DNA from 2 places in the Vibrio sp. T3Y01 genome. Region 2 is predicted to be linked to the other one. Evidence: riboswitches for the same ligand, from Rfam matches in the RefSeq annotation. Region 2 holds a riboswitch; the other holds the start of a gene.

Region 1 (7,875 bases), on a different contig from region 2:
CAGCATCACTGCTATCTAGCGCATCAACGCCTTTACTCTGCGCTTGTTCGCCCGCTAGTGCGATAATCTCAGACGCATTACCACGAATGATCAACTTATCTGCTAAACGTGCGATTTCACGAGAAGTCTCGGTACGTAGTGTGCTTGCGCCACAACCTACAGGGTCAAGCACCACCACCTTGTTGTTCGCATTCGCTTGTTCAACAGCAAAACACATTCTTGGTGTCCAAACGCTGTCGAGCGTGCCGATGTTGATCACCAAAGCGCCAGAGAACGACATCATCTCTGCCAACTCTTGTTGTGAGTGCGCCATAATAGGCGAAGCGCCAATCGCTAGCAGAGCATTGGCCGTGTTATTCATCACTACATAGTTGGTGATGTTCACAACCAGTGGTTTTTGCTCTCGTACTACGCGCAGCGATTGGATGATTTGTTCAGTTAGCATGGATTAATCCTTATTCGTGAAAGTCGCTTTAAGCCGCAGTTGAGTCATTAAGTGCATTCAGACCTTGCTGCCAGAAAGCCACTTCCATACGTGTTGCGGTTTTGAAGATATGAACGATGTTCTGACCGCGCTCGCTGTTAATATCAATTTCAGCCAGTAGCTGATTGAAATACTCAGCACCCGTTGCCACGCCAGACTGGAACTCTTCTCCGCCGTAAAGCTGTAACCAACTCGCGTATGGGTTGCCTTCTAACACAGTATCAGTGCTTTCTAACAGCGCTTTACCAATCACGGCATAACCAATTGAGCACGGAGCCAGCGCCGCATATAAGTCGACAAGATCACCCGTCATACCTGCATCCAAAACGTAGCGCGTGTAAGCCACAGTACCGAAATCTTCAGGTTCGTTTTCTAAATCAGATTCCGTTAATCCCCACTGACCACAGTAAGTCACGTGGTGTGAAATTTCAGAATCTAACAGCGCATGAACACTTGGCAGTGCACGACGCATATCAGCCAAGGTTTTAGCCTTGTAAATGGCCAATGCATAAGCGCGAGCATACTGCTTCAAAAACAGAAAATCTTGCTTCAAGTAATGCAGAAAACACGGCTGAGCAAGAGTGCCGTTTGCCAGCGTTTTAACAAAATCATGCTCGGTGTAGTCTTGCCAATCTTGCTGACAGGCTTGGATTAAGTCTTGGTATTTCATGAGATTCCTTAGTCAAAAGTCGGTACGTAATCAGCGGCTTTTGGTAGTGATTTGATAATGCCTTTGTCGAACATGAACTGCGCGTAATCATCGTAACGCTTCATATCTACTGCTGAAGGGCGAAGCGCAAAACGAGTCAATGTGTCGTTCCATGCGCGTTGGTTTAGCTCGTTGTTTAGCGTATCTGGTGAATACGCTACAAACTCACTCCATGAATCTTGTGGGTGGTTCACAATGTAAGTGGTTGCTTGCTCAAGTGCTTTATTGAATGCTTTGATGGCTTCATCGTCGTGTTTCTTCGCGTTCGCCACAAAAATCAACTCATCGTAAGCTGGCACACCGTGCTCTTCAGGGAAGAATGCTTTGGCTTTATAACCTTCAAGGGCTAGTTGGTTCGTTTCGAAGTTACGCAAGCCACCCCAGATTGCATCTACCTTGCCTGATGCCAGTGAAGATGACAGTGCCCAACCAACATTGATGGTTTGGACGTCAGTAAACGCAACATTTTCTTGAGCTAGCATGGTGCCGATCGTCGCTTCTTCATTACCTGCAATCGCAATTCCGATCTTCTTGCCTTTCAGGTCCGCTAGTGAATCGTTCTTGCCGTTATCCAGCACCATCAACGTGTTCAGTGGTGTGGCGATTAGGGTTGATGCACGAACCAAAGGCAAGCCTGCAGCGACATCCATGGTTAAACTTGGTTGATAGGTTACTGCGAGATCGACCTTACCTGCTGCAACGAGTTTTGCTGGCGTGCTTGGGTCAGCTGGCTCTTGGATTTCAACCTCTAGGCCCTGCTCTGCAAAGTAACCACGCTCTTGAGCAATCACAATTGGGCCGTGATTCGGGTTTACAAACCAATCCAACATCAGTGTCAGTTTCTTGTTTTCCGAATCCGCGAATGCATGATCTGAAACTAGCGAAGCAAGCAGTGCCACTGCACCTACCAATTTGGTGTTTTTCATAGTTAACCTTTCCTTTTGAATATTATTATTGTGTTTGTCGATCTAATTTCTAACGAGGTTTTGTTTAGATAAATAGCCTTGAGCAAAGCTTTATTAAACAAAGAGTTATTTAGCGAACCATCACTGGTTCTCCCAAGGGATAGCTTTTTTGAGTAATTTGTCTGTGATGAAGTAGAGCGAGATAGAGAGCACCGCCAAGATAAACAATGCAGCAAACATCTCATCAATGATCATGCGCGCATTGGCTTGCAGCATTAGGTAGCCTAGCCCTTCACTCGAACCCACCCACTCACCAACAACCGCGCCAATTGGAGCGATAACCGCTGCCACACGAATGCCTGACGCCAATGTTGGCAGAGCAGCAGGAAGTTGAATGTGGCGTAGCAGTTGCCATTTCGATGCACCCATCGTCTTAGCGAGATCAAGATACCCAGTCGGAGTATTTCGCAGGCCGTCATAACAACAGGTAGTTACAGGGAAGAAAATTATGATCGCCGCCATCACTACTTTTGAGGCGATACCATAACCAAGCCACAGCATCAGTACTGGCGCAATCGCAAATACAGGAATCGCTTGGCTAGCAATCAAGATCGGCAACAGCCAGCGTTTCAATGGGTCAAACATCAACATCTGCAGAGCGAAAAACAGCCCCATCGTCAGACCTAGTAATAGCCCTAGCAAGATTTCTTGTGCAGTTACCCAAGTGTGTTTGAGCAACACGTCATAGCGTTCAATTAGCTTGAGGAAAACTTCAGCAGGAGCCGGCAGAATAAAGCTTGGCATTTGGAAAACCACGACCACAAGCTGCCATAAGCCGAGAATCACAACACTGCTAATTAGCAAACGCGTGACAGGATTCATCTGACTTGAACGCTCAGTGCTAGTCTGTACGTTCGTTGGCTGAGTGGCAGCTTCAGTTCGCGTTAAATCAGTCATAATCACGCTCCAACTGCTCTAAGATGGCTTGTTGCAACTCGGCACACTCACCATCGAGCACTCGTGGCGTTGACGTGTGAGGCACAGATAAAGAGTGAGCACTCGCAGGCGTGCCTTGCAGCACATACAAGTTATCCGCCAAACGCACCGCTTCTTGTGGATCATGGGTGATCAACACAACGGTTTTATCTCTTAACAGTTCATACGCTAAGCTCTGTAACTTGTGTCTTGTTACCGCATCCAACGCAGAGAATGGTTCGTCCATCAGCACGACTGGCTTGTCTTGCATTAAAGTTCGAGCCAAAGCAACACGTTGGCGCATACCACCAGACAACTGATCCGGCATAGTATCCGCGTAATCAGCCAAACCAACCGAAGCGAGTAACTCGAACGCTTGGTTCTTTTGCTCTGTGTTTAGGTGCTTGTTCGTGGTGTTCTGAAAGCGATGGCTCAGACACACGTTGTCGATAACCGACAACCATGGCAATAACAAATCTTGCTGTGCCATATAGGCAATGCGATCGGTTAGAGGCAGTTCATCAGACGTTGCCAATACGCCCTGCCATTCCACCTTGTCGCCCAACAAACCTGCCAAGTAACGCAATACCGTGGTTTTCCCACAACCGCTTCGCCCAAGCAGCACTGTCCACTTACCCGCGCTTAGATTAAGTGACAGTCCCGACAGGGTCGCGCGCTCGCTATCTCGGTAACGCAGCGTCGCATTGCTAAGTTGAACACCAACCGTATTAACGGACATTACCGTGCCCAGCGAAAAAGTGATTTACCGGGCCATGACCTTGACCGACTTTCAATTCGTCAGCATGTGCAATAGCGCGTGAAATGTATTGTTTACCTAGGTCGACAGCCTCTGGAAGCGTATTACCTTGAGCTAAGAAAGAAGCAATTGCAGAAGATAGCGTACAACCCGTGCCATGGGTGTTTTTGGTAGGGAAACGCTTCGCGCTAATCAAGGCAGATGTGGTTGGCAGAATCAGTAAATCGTTACTGTTTTCATCTTTCTCCAAGTGACCGCCTTTTAGCAGGACTGCTTTAGCACCTAAAGCGCGCAGGTCTTCAATCATGTCCTGCATTTCAGCTTCGCTTTCAGGCACGGCCTTGCCTGTAAGTGCTGCGCCTTCCGGCAAGTTAGGGGTAATGATATCTGCAAGCGGAATCAGCTCTTGTTTTAGCGTGGTGATAGCTGAGTTTTCTAGAAGAAGGTCGCCACTTGTTGCGACCATTACAGGATCAATCACTAAGTGTTTTGGCTGGTATTGTTTTATTTTGTCTGCAACGACTTCGATGATTTGCGAATCCGCCAACATACCAACTTTTACTGCCACTATGTTCAGATCGGTGAACACCGCATCTAATTGGCTGGCAACATGCTCAAGTGGGATTGGAAAAATGGCTGACACGCCTTGGGTATTCTGAGAGGTAATGGCAGTAATCACAGAACAAGCGAAGCTACCCGTTGCAGACATGGCTTTAATATCCGCTTGAATACCAGCGCCGCCGCCACTGTCAGAGCCTGCTATGGTTAAAACAATCGGAGTATTGACCACCGAAGATTGGTTGTGTGGTGTTTGAGTATTCTTGAGTGGCGCTTGAGTGTTGGAATGCTGCGTCATGGTCGCTCCTACTATCTAAAAGACGTAAGAGAACCGAACTTTGGCCGTAAAGAGAGTGTGGAAATGAAACCAATGAGAGATCATTGTTGGACCACATAGACAAAGTCATCATAGTTCCCTACGCCAGTGTTAACTGAATCAGGTTCAACGGGTCTCGAATAACGATCTCAGCAAATACCAATTAAGGTAGATGCCCCCCGACTATTGATAACGATAGTAACAGCACTCTTGCAACTGAGATACTCATTTTATTCATTTATAAGATACAAGCATGAATAAAATTCAATTTAGCTTTGTTAACAAGCACTTAGTTTCGCTGATCATTTGGTTGTGATTGAATGAATAAACACTTGACTATCAACAACATACCAATCCAACCGACAAAAGGTATGCGCTCCCCCACAATCCAGACAGCCAATACGGCGGCAACAACTGGCTCAAGCAAAGTAATCAAATTCGCACTACTTGCCGTGACATGTCTTAACCCGAAACTGAACGCGATATAACCCAAACATTGAGGAAGTAACACCAAGTAACTCACCACGAATATATTAGTACTTGAAGCGAATAGACTGTCCCCAGTGAACCACAGCGTTGGTAATAACAACATTGCACCTAGACCAAATATGCTACCCATCGCCGCTTGCGACTTGATGCCCTGGTCTATCAGAGCTTTTGTCGCCCACGAATAAATGGCATAACAGAGACCAGCAACCAAACCTAAACCAATACCTAAAAGCTTCAGGTTATCATTAGGTTCGCTCCCCACTGACGACTCAGAAAATACCAATAATCCAATGCCAACCACGCCAATGGCAAAGCTCGTTAGCCAACGTTTATTAATATTGTTATCTTTGCTGATAAGACACTCTAAAAGTGCAGAAAAGAACGGAGCAGTAGCTATCGACACAACCGTTCCCATCGCGACACCCGATAATTTCATCGAAGAATAGAAAGCCAAAGGATAGATCGCCAAAGCCAATGCACTCGCAGCTAACAGCTTTTTGTTGAGCAAAAGCTTATCAAGTGAAGATAAGATCTTTCGATACGCCAAGCCCGCCTGCATTAGGCCGCCGACGCCCATAGAGAAAGCACCAATCGCTAAGGGGCTTAGATCAGGCGCAAAACTTGCGGCGGTGCCTGTCGTGCCCCATAAAATAGAAGCAAACAAGATGGCCAAAGTGCCCGTTTGGAATTCGTTAACGCGATTGATGGCAAGATTCATTTCTATTACCCAATTTTCATTTCTGAAATAGATAATAGTGAAGATTTATAAAAGTTAGTTTGCCGAAAGGATGCTATTATTGTTTCTAAAGACTCTCTTTCATTGAGCCTAGAAACGCCCTTGGAGACATGCCAAAGTGCCGAGAGAAGCGTCGACTGAAAGCAGACAGGTCGCTATAACCCACATTCTCTGCGACCAATTGAACCGGTAAATCGGTATGGCTTAGCAAGGCTTGAGCTTTCTCCATACGATATCGAGTGATGTATTTAAGCGCACTGATACCCAAGCTCTCTTTGAAGCGTTTTTTGAATTGAGTGGGACTCAAACAGGCTGTTTCTGCAAGTTGAGATATAGAGAGAGGTTGGGCGTAATTATCCGCTATCAATCTTTGTACCGCACGGATTCTTGGGTCGATGCTCTTGCTCACTTGTTGTTGCTCTAACAGCAATGAAAACACATCCAAAACTGATGACTCAATGCCACTATCGACCTGATATTCCAGCTGCTTCTCAACAAACAATAAGAAGCTCATCAAAGGTGGCGTTATCGTGAAAACCGAGAGCTCATGCTCCAACAAGTGCTGCGGCAACTCTGCCATATCCGCGACAATAAACCGCGCTGCTTCATCCGCCTTAAACGCATGCGCGGTGGTTACTGGAATCACCACGCATTCGCCCACTGCCACCTTGCCAACATACCCCACCATCTCGATATTAATACTGCCTTGGATCGGCAATACCAGTTGATGATGGTCATCATGAGCATGGGTATTAAATTGCTTAGTGTAAGATCGAATGCTTAAGCTAGATTTCATGAGCAACGCCGGAGTACATTTCGCTAGGTTAAAGTAAGAGATACAAAGTTACATTATCACTTCCCTAGAGTCACACTCAATGCGCATCAAATTCATGCTAGCTAGGTGACATGATCAAAAACGGCCTCTAAATAAGAGACCGTTTTGATTAAAAATCGTCATTCACCTCAAGGCTAGAATGACACTTGGCTATCCTGACCAACCACTACCTGAACACTGTTTTGAACATCATAGATTTCAAAACCATCAGCAACCGGATCAGCATTGTCTTCATCACTGTCGAACTGCGCAGTACAGGTATAACCCAATGAATAAGTACCTGGATCAATGAAGCCCAGAGAGAACTCATAGTTAGTCTGTGCTACATTCATTACCACTGACGCTGAAGTGATCGGTTTCACTTCATCGCTGCCGCCAATCGGAGCCATGTCAGCTTTATCGACGTTGCCTTCATACAGATAAACCGACTGAACGAACGTGCTATCGTCTGTAGGATTACAAGCTTCGAAAGTTGTGGTTGCAACGGTACCTTCAATGTTTCCTGTCTCAACCGTATTGATAAGGCTTACAGACGTTCTTTGAATAGTGTAATCAGGGAAAGTCGAACTGTTCTTTAGGCCGCGTCGAAGATCGAACTCGACAACAAAATCGTTACTTTGTTGGTTCACATTAAATGAGTTATTAAAGTAAAGCACGCCAGCGTTATCTTCTTTACCCACACCTTGCGGACACGCACCTTCACCTTTCACCGTTAACTCATGGGTCGTATCATCGTTTTCTATCACGTAAGATGGATCTGTTGGATGATCGCCATCATTAGCAAACACGCACAACTTATAGCTGCCTACCGGAATGACCTCATTTTCAATCAAAGGAAGCGCATCGCTGCCTTGGTAATCCAACAAATTAACACTTAACGGAATAGGAGCTGCGCCATCAGGTAATGGATCGCCATTTTCATCAACGTAGTTACCGTTTTCGTCCGTTTTATACACATCATAAATCAGAGGCGAACCTCCCCCTTGAGGAAGTAAAGCGACCTTACTGAATGTCACAGTGACGTCTTTAACATCATCAATGGGCGCATCACTCACACTCAAGGTAATCGGTGTCGTGCTGCTTGATGAACCTGAATCACCACCACAACCGA
Region 2 (7,875 bases):
GCTGAGCTACACAAGCTTGAGCAACTGCGTGACCGTATCGTTGAAGAAGGTGATGCTGCTATTTCAGAAGTCATGGAAATGTATCCTGAAGCAGACCGTCAACGTCTTCGCCAATTAGCACGTCAAGCTAACAAAGAGAAGAAAGCAAACAAGCCAGCAAAGGCTTTCCGTGAGATCTTCCAAATTCTGAAAGAGCTAAAGCAAGACGATTAATTGGCTTTAGCTTTACGGGTTATCAAAAACTAAAAGACCTAGCACACGCTAGGTCTTTTTTATTCATTGAACCATTTACGCTACTCGCCAGCTCTAACAAACGAGCTGAGCTCTGGCTGAGGGTGGTCGACAGTGAGTACCTCAATTGAATCCTCAACCAATACCTTCCCCAAAGCAACGAACACAAATTTATTCGCAATGCTACGCGCATCACCTAAATGGTGCGTCACCATCAAAACCGTAATATTTCGCTCTGCCGCTAATCGCTTCACTAAGCTAAGCATCTCTTCTCGCAGCAAAGGATCAAGCGCAGAGAAAGGTTCATCAAGCAGCCAAATATCATGAGGCTGAACGAAACAACGCGCTAAGGCGACACGTTGGCGTTGACCGCCTGATAAGTGCTCAGGCAGTCTATCCAAATACTCAGCAACACCAACTTGCGCTGCGGCTTGTTCCACAGATTGCTTTTGGGTTGCGGTAAGCTTTAACCCAGGATGCAACCCTAAACCAATATTTTCACGTACCGTGAGGTGAGCAAATAGGTTGTGTTCTTGAAACAGCATTGCCAAAGGTCGCTGATGTGCTTCTTTGCCAATAAGCGACTGGCCAGCCACTGAAATCTCACCCGATGTTGGCTCAATAAACCCAGCAACCAATGCGAGTAGCGTTGATTTACCCGCACCACTTGGCCCCATCAGAGCAACAATATCACCCTGATCGGCTTGGAAATCAAAACTAAACAACTCTTGGTGATAGTGGTAATCCACATCTTTCATCACTAACATCATAGGTTCCTTAACTCTTTAGCTTTGAGCTTCGAGTAAACAAAAATTCAATCAGACTAAAGCTGCCAACACTCAGTAACAGCAAACTCACTGACACCACAGCAGCCGCTTCCATTTGATAGCTACCTAATAATTGGAATAGATACAAAGGCAAGGTTCTAAAGTCTTGGCTACCAAACAAGGCAATCGCGCTCAGATCGCCCATCGCCAACATAAAACTGATTGAGAAAGCCTGCGCCATCGGTTTACGCAATGCACGCCACTCCACTAACCTAAAGCGGGTAAAGCCAGTCATACCCAAACTGGCACACACATATTGATATTGCTGAGACAGATGCAACATAGGTTGGGCAAGCGTCTTAATCACATAAGGCAGCGCCATTAGGCTATTTACGGCAATCACAATAAAGAAAGCCAAGCTGAACACATCGGTAAATGAACGTAGCAATAAGAAGATACCTGTGCTGATCACTAATCCCGGCGTCACCAAGATAATAGTGCCGATCAGCTCGATTTTATCGGCTCTGATCGTCTTGTTTTGCAAGCGCCATGCTCGGCTCGTGAGCAATATAGCGATACCTATGCCAACAGCAATAACACTCGCCAATAAAGCGACTCTCACCGACGTCATCAGCGCCGCCCAAAATGGCTCACTGCTGAGCACTGTCAAGGCTTGAGCGTTAATACCACTAACAAGCACCATCAACAGTGGCGGTAATACGAGTATTGATACCATGATGATCCAAAAGCTATCCCAAGCTTTTGACCACCAGCTGTCTTTAACCAAATACTTCTCTTCCGACAGCTGACTCGCCGTCACTGAGATCGGCTTAGATAGGCGCTGAATACTCACCGCTAACACGCCACATAACAGCATTTGCCATATCGCCAGCAAAGCCCCCGCTTGCAGATCAAAGTCGAATTTAATCGCCTGATAAATAGCGAGCTCGATAGTGGTTGATTTAGGTCCACCGCCCAGCGCCATCACAGTTGCAAAGCTGGTAAAGCACAGCATGAAGACTAAGCCACATACATGGGGTAGCTGTTGTCTTAAGCGAGGCCATTCAACCCATTTGAATTTATTCCAATGACTCATACCTAAATGCGCACACAACTTGTGCTGCTCAGCAGGCACGGTATCTAAGGCTTGCAGAAGTAAGCGACTAGCATAAGGCAGGTTGAAGAAGACGTGTGCCAACAAAATACCATTCAGGCCATAAATCGAGAATGGGAGCTCAATGTCGAAGTTCGCCAAGGATTTAGCTAACCACCCACTGTTGCCGTAAATCGCTAACAAACCGAATACACCGACCAACACAGGCAGAACTAAGGTCGACGCAAACAGCCTTAACAGTAGTGCTCGCCCAAAAAACTGTCTGCGACACAGGGCGTGTGCAATAGGTATAGCAAAGCCAACACTCAGCACCGTTGAGAGTGTCGCTTGATAAAAACTGAACTTCGTTACATGCCAATAGTAGGGATCGGACCATACTTGGCTGATATCAAGAGAAGGGGCATTGCTAAGCAATGCCCCTACTGCTGAAACCACGAAGGCGGTAATGAGTATCGCAACCCAAATACCGACCTTAGGCGTTTTCTTTATCATAAATTGATTTTTACCGTAAAAAGTCCATTCCAAACATAAAGAATGGCTTTAAATACAGGTCGTTCATTCTTTTAAAAGTAAATTAAAAAGTAAGCGCACTCTGCCATTCACGAATCCAAGGCTTACGCTTCTCGGCGATCTCTTCAGAACTAAAGCTTAACGCTTGCTGAGGTACCGTCAGTTGTTCGAAACCTTTAGGAAGCTCAACATCTGTCACTGGGTACATCCAGTTGCCTGTTGGCATCGCCGATTGGAAGTCATCACTTAGGATAAACGCCATAAACTCATCAGCAAGCTTTTCATTCTTACTGCCTTTGACCTTTGCAGCCACTTCCACTTGAGTGTAATGCCCCTCTTCAAAGTTCGCAGCAGCATACTTAGAATCGTTCTCCGCAATGATGTGGTAAGCCGGAGAAGTGGTGTATGACAATACTAAATCAGATTCACCCTCTAGGAACATAGAGTAAGCTTCAGACCAGCCTTTAGTTACCGTCACCGTTTTTTGAGCTAGCTTCTTCCACGCCGCTGTCGCTTCATCACCGTATACCGATTTCATCCAAAGCATCATGCCTTGCCCAGGTGTTGATGTACGTGGATCTTGGTAGATAACCTTCAGGTCTTCACGTTGCTCAACCAACTCTTTCAGACTTTTCGGTGGGTTTGCTAGCTTCTCTGTGTTGTAGACAAAAGCGAAGTAGCCAAAGTCGTACGGGACAAATGTATTATCTTCCCAACCATTTGGCAGTGTTACTGATGATGTATCAACATTATGCTCAGCTAGTAAGCCGGTCGCTTTCGCTTCAGCCATGAGGTTGTTATCTAAGCCCAATACAATGTCAGCCTTGCTGTTACCGCCCTCAAGACGCAAGCGGTTAAGAATAGACACGCCATCTTCAAGCGCGACAAAATTCACATCACAGCCACACTTTTCTTCAAACGCTTTCTCTACGGCAGGACGAGGGCCCCAATCCGCAGCAAAAGAGTCATAGGTGTAGACGGTTAACGTATCGTCTGCAGCAAAGGCAGAAAAAGAGATAGCTGTAGTAACAGCAAGGGTAGTTAATGTGAATTTCACTGGACGCTCTCCATGGTCTGAGCGGCACAGGTTTGAGGGAGGATAACGATAGAGGTTGTTCCTAACTCAATTCCTACGCCAGCATTATCTGGTTCAGGTTTACGGGTCCCAAGCACCTGCTTGATCTCAGCTCGCATTCATTATTTGAATGGTTTGCTCCCCGATGAGTGTCCGAAATTGTAATTCGATTTTTAACAATAAGCTATCAAGTTTGGATCAATTACGTTGATCGTAGCCCCATCTAGGCACTAAACCTTGCTCAATACCAAGATGGTCGAGAATGCGCGCCACCATAAAATCGATCAAATCTTCTATTGACTTAGGTTGGTGATAAAACCCCGGAGCGGCTGGCATGATGGTTACACCCATCGTCGATAACTTGTGCATGTTCTCTAGATGTAGCGTTGAGAATGGCGTTTCACGAACCACCAATAACAGCTGGCCTCGCTCTTTCATCACCACATCTGCTGCGCGCTCAATCAGGTTATCCGATAACCCATGAGCAATGGATGCTAAACTGCCCGCAGAACATGGGCAGACCACCATCTGCTTCGGCGCTGCAGAACCTGATGCAACTGGAGAGAACCAGTCATCTTTGCCGCATACCACCAGCTTTTCTGGATCGCAGCCCAAGTGCTTAACCAAGGCTTGCTTTGCCGCATCTGGCCCAGCAGGTAACTTAAGCTCATGCTCAGTAGCCAACACCACTCGCGCTGCCGACGAGATCAACAGATAGACCTGATAGTCTGCTGCCAACAAGCATTCAAGCAAGCGCAGTCCGTAAGGCGCACCAGATGCGCCAGTAAAAGCAAGAGTTATCGCTTTATCGTGTTTTGTCATGTTCTCAGTTACTTCAATTATAAAGTAGTGGACTGGGTTAACCTTTAAGAGCTAACGCGTCCAACAATTTCTGGTGAATACCACCAAAGCCACCATTACTCATTACCAGAATTTGGTCGCCCGCTTGCGCCTCTGAAACAATTTTAGCAACAAATACGTCCATATCGTCACTAACATGTGCAGGCTGATGACAAGCATCTGCGACATCCTGCACCGACCAATCAATGTTGTCCGGTTGGAATAAGTAGGTGGAATCCGCTTGTTTAAGCGAATCAGCCAAGGTTTCTTTATGCACACCACGTTTCATGGTAGCGGAACGAGACTCTAAAACGGCAATGATTTTTTTCGAGTCGACCTTATTACGTAAGCCGCCGAGCGTAAGTTCAATCGCCGTTGGGTGATGAGCAAAATCATCATAAACAGACACACCAGCTACCTCGCCTTTAAACTCTAGACGACGTTTAGTATTGATGAATTTCGCCAACGATTCACACGCTAAATCTGGTGTCACACCCACATGCCTTGCCGCAGCAATCGCCATAAGAGCATTGTTGACATTATGATCACCAACCAAGTCCCAATCTACCGTACCAACACATTCGCCTTGGAAGTAGACCTCAAATTTAGAGCCATCTTTAACTAGCTTTTTGGCATCCCAATCGCCAGCTTCGCCACTCGATTCTGTCTCACTCCAACAGCCACGAGATAGAACATCTTGAATAGCGGTATCCTGCTTGGGTGAGAAAATACGACCATTGCCTGGCACAGTTCGCACTAAATGATGGAATTGACGCTTGATCGCTTCAAGATCGTCAAAAATGTCGGCATGATCGAACTCAAGGTTATTCATTACTAAGGTTCTTGGATGGTAATGAACGAACTTAGAGCGTTTGTCGAAAAAAGCACTGTCGTATTCGTCGGCTTCTACCACAAAGAACATGCTGTCACCTAAGCGAGCAGAGATACCAAAGTTACCCAATACCCCACCAACTAAAAAGCCTGGCGCATAACCGCAGTCTTCTAAGATCCAAGCCAGCATGCTGGAAGTTGTGGTTTTACCATGAGTACCGGACACCGCAAGAACCCAGCGGTCGTGCAGCAAGAACTCTTGCAACCATTGTGGACCAGATGTGTATCTAAGGTTGTTATCCAAGACATACTCAACACATGGGTTGCCACGACTCATCGCATTACCAATAACCACCAGGTCAGGCCTAGGCTCTAATTGGCTTGGGTCGAACCCTTCAATAATTTCAATCCCTTGCGACTCCAACAACGTGCTCATTGGAGGATAAACATTCGCGTCACTACCGGTAACCTTGTGACCTAATTGACGAGCCAATACCGCAGCACCGCCCATGAAGGTGCCACAAATTCCTAAGATATGAATATGCATAAATTGCTTCCAAACGCTTGGCTAATATAAACAGTGCCTAATTAAAACGGCTTGTACTCATTATCATTAAATGAAAATTAAAAGCGAGCGGCAATGCAAAACAAATTGAGTCGACATAGTAAGTGAGATCTGTGTCGCTTAGTTCATTACCATTAAAAAGATCTAAGCCTTAGAATTTAGGTAAGCGTCTAGATGAATAAAGCCCACTTAAGAGGCAAATTCTATGGTGCTCAAATCCCCCCTAATATTCAGAGAAGTTTAAGGAAATAACATGTCTGAGATGCGCACCCTTGGTGAGTTCATTGTTGAGAAACAGAGTGACTTCCCCCATGCAAGTGGTGATCTATCATCCCTTTTGTCATCAATTCGTCTTGCTGCAAAAATTGTTAACCGTGAAATCAACAAAGCAGGTCTTGTCGACATTACTGGCGCTGTTGGTACAGACAACGTTCAAGGTGAAGAGCAGCAGAAGCTAGACCTTTATGCGAACGACAAATTTAAAGCGGCTCTAGAAGCTCGTGACCAAGTTTGTGGTGTAGCAAGTGAAGAGGAAGACGAAGCGGTTGCCTTCAATAAAGAGCTCAACAAAAACGCAAAATACGTCGTGTTGATGGACCCACTTGATGGTTCATCAAATATCGATGTAAATGTATCGGTTGGTACGATTTTCTCTATCTACCGCCGTGTCTCTCCAATCGGAACACCACCGACTCAAGAAGACTTCCTGCAACCAGGTCACAAACAGGTAGCTGCCGGTTACGTAATTTACGGTTCTTCAACCATGCTGGTTTACACAACTGGTGCTGGCGTAAATGGTTTCACCTACGATCCATCTCTGGGTACTTTCTGTCTATCTCATGAAAACATGATGATTCCAGACGAAGGCAAGATCTACTCGATCAACGAAGGTAACTACATCCGCTTCCCAACCGGTGTTAAGAAGTACATCAAATACTGTCAGGAAAGCGAGCCAAGCGATAACCGCCCTTACACGTCACGTTACATTGGTTCTCTTGTGTCTGATTTCCACCGTAACTTGCTAAAAGGCGGCATCTACTTGTACCCAAGTACAGAGAGCCACCCTCAAGGTAAATTGCGTTTGCTTTATGAATGCAACCCTATTGCTTTCCTTATGGAGCAAGCTGGCGGTATTGCATCAGACGGTGCACAACGTATTATGGATATCAAACCAACTGAGCTACACCAACGTGTGCCTTTCTTTGTTGGTTCAACAAAAATGGTACGTAAAGTAGAAGAGTTTCTTGAGCTGAACCCTGAGTAACCCTCTCATTTCATTCTCAAACTAACGCCATTAAAAAAGCCAGCACTTCAGTGCTGGCTTTTTGTTGTCTCGTAAGGTGATTAACTAGTTAGGAATCATTGTTCCGCTGACACCAGTCACCCGAAAGTATTTCTTTATTAGCTGTTAGATCAAGCTGATACAAATATACCCATGCTAACCCAAATATAGTCTCTATTTGGTCGCGACGATACTCGACAGGCACATCTTCTAGCCGATCGAGCGACGCCAAGACTTCATCGTTAATCATATAGACTTCCCCAGCAACACTTTTCTTTCCAAAAATCATCGCGGGATAGGCATCTAGGTCAAAAAGAGCGTATTCCTCAGGAGTATCAAATCGCCCAAGTAAATCACAGCCCTTCAAATAATGATGATTCGATTGACCCTGTCTCAAGGTTCCATAAACAAAAACAAGATGCTTCATAACCCCCCCACAAGCCATTCACGCAAGCGCGTTAAATGAATAGCTAAAACATTGCCGATCGAGCTCAAACTGTTCTACTCGAATTCAAATTGATAGAGAAGGTCGACCGCGCTGTCGAGACCCGAAACGGCTTCAACGTAGAGATCCTGCATCAATCGATAACGAACGGTAAACTCACCAAGCGAATTGAAGATACCAACGCCATACTTAACCTGTAAACCAGGCAGGATGTA

Evidence for each region. Region 2 has a riboswitch for thiamine pyrophosphate ahead of thiB (thiamine ABC transporter substrate binding subunit). Riboswitches for the same ligand answer to the same signal wherever they lie in the genome.
Region 1: it holds a riboswitch for thiamine pyrophosphate, as region 2 does, so the genes downstream of both, thiD (bifunctional hydroxymethylpyrimidine kinase/phosphomethylpyrimidine kinase) here and thiB (thiamine ABC transporter substrate binding subunit) in region 2, are expected to answer to the same signal.

What each region holds. Positions count from the first base shown of each region.
Region 1 covers NZ_VTXJ01000001.1:359,917-367,791, reverse strand. Annotated here, with positions in the region: gene thiM (hydroxyethylthiazole kinase) at 1-445, opposite strand, end outside; gene tenA (thiaminase II) at 474-1,154, opposite strand; gene F0232_RS01565 (ABC transporter substrate-binding protein) at 1,163-2,119, opposite strand; gene F0232_RS01560 (ABC transporter permease) at 2,240-3,055, opposite strand; gene F0232_RS01555 (ABC transporter ATP-binding protein) at 3,048-3,812, opposite strand; gene thiD (bifunctional hydroxymethylpyrimidine kinase/phosphomethylpyrimidine kinase) at 3,802-4,686, opposite strand; TPP riboswitch at 4,785-4,896, opposite strand; gene F0232_RS01545 (DMT family transporter) at 4,994-5,911, opposite strand; gene F0232_RS01540 (AraC family transcriptional regulator) at 5,997-6,725, opposite strand; gene F0232_RS01535 (DUF4382 domain-containing protein) at 6,899-7,875, opposite strand, start outside.
Region 2 covers NZ_VTXJ01000023.1:36,100-43,974, forward strand. Annotated here, with positions in the region: gene yjgA (ribosome biogenesis factor YjgA) at 1-213, shown strand, start outside; gene thiQ (thiamine ABC transporter ATP-binding protein) at 294-998, opposite strand; gene thiP (thiamine/thiamine pyrophosphate ABC transporter permease ThiP) at 1,009-2,604, opposite strand; gene thiB (thiamine ABC transporter substrate binding subunit) at 2,687-3,679, opposite strand; TPP riboswitch at 3,733-3,852, opposite strand; gene F0232_RS20230 (flavin prenyltransferase UbiX) at 3,896-4,519, opposite strand; gene mpl (UDP-N-acetylmuramate:L-alanyl-gamma-D-glutamyl-meso-diaminopimelate ligase) at 4,557-5,915, opposite strand; gene fbp (class 1 fructose-bisphosphatase) at 6,187-7,197, shown strand; gene F0232_RS20245 (gamma-glutamylcyclotransferase) at 7,286-7,642, opposite strand; gene F0232_RS20250 (translocation/assembly module TamB domain-containing protein) at 7,717-7,875, opposite strand, start outside.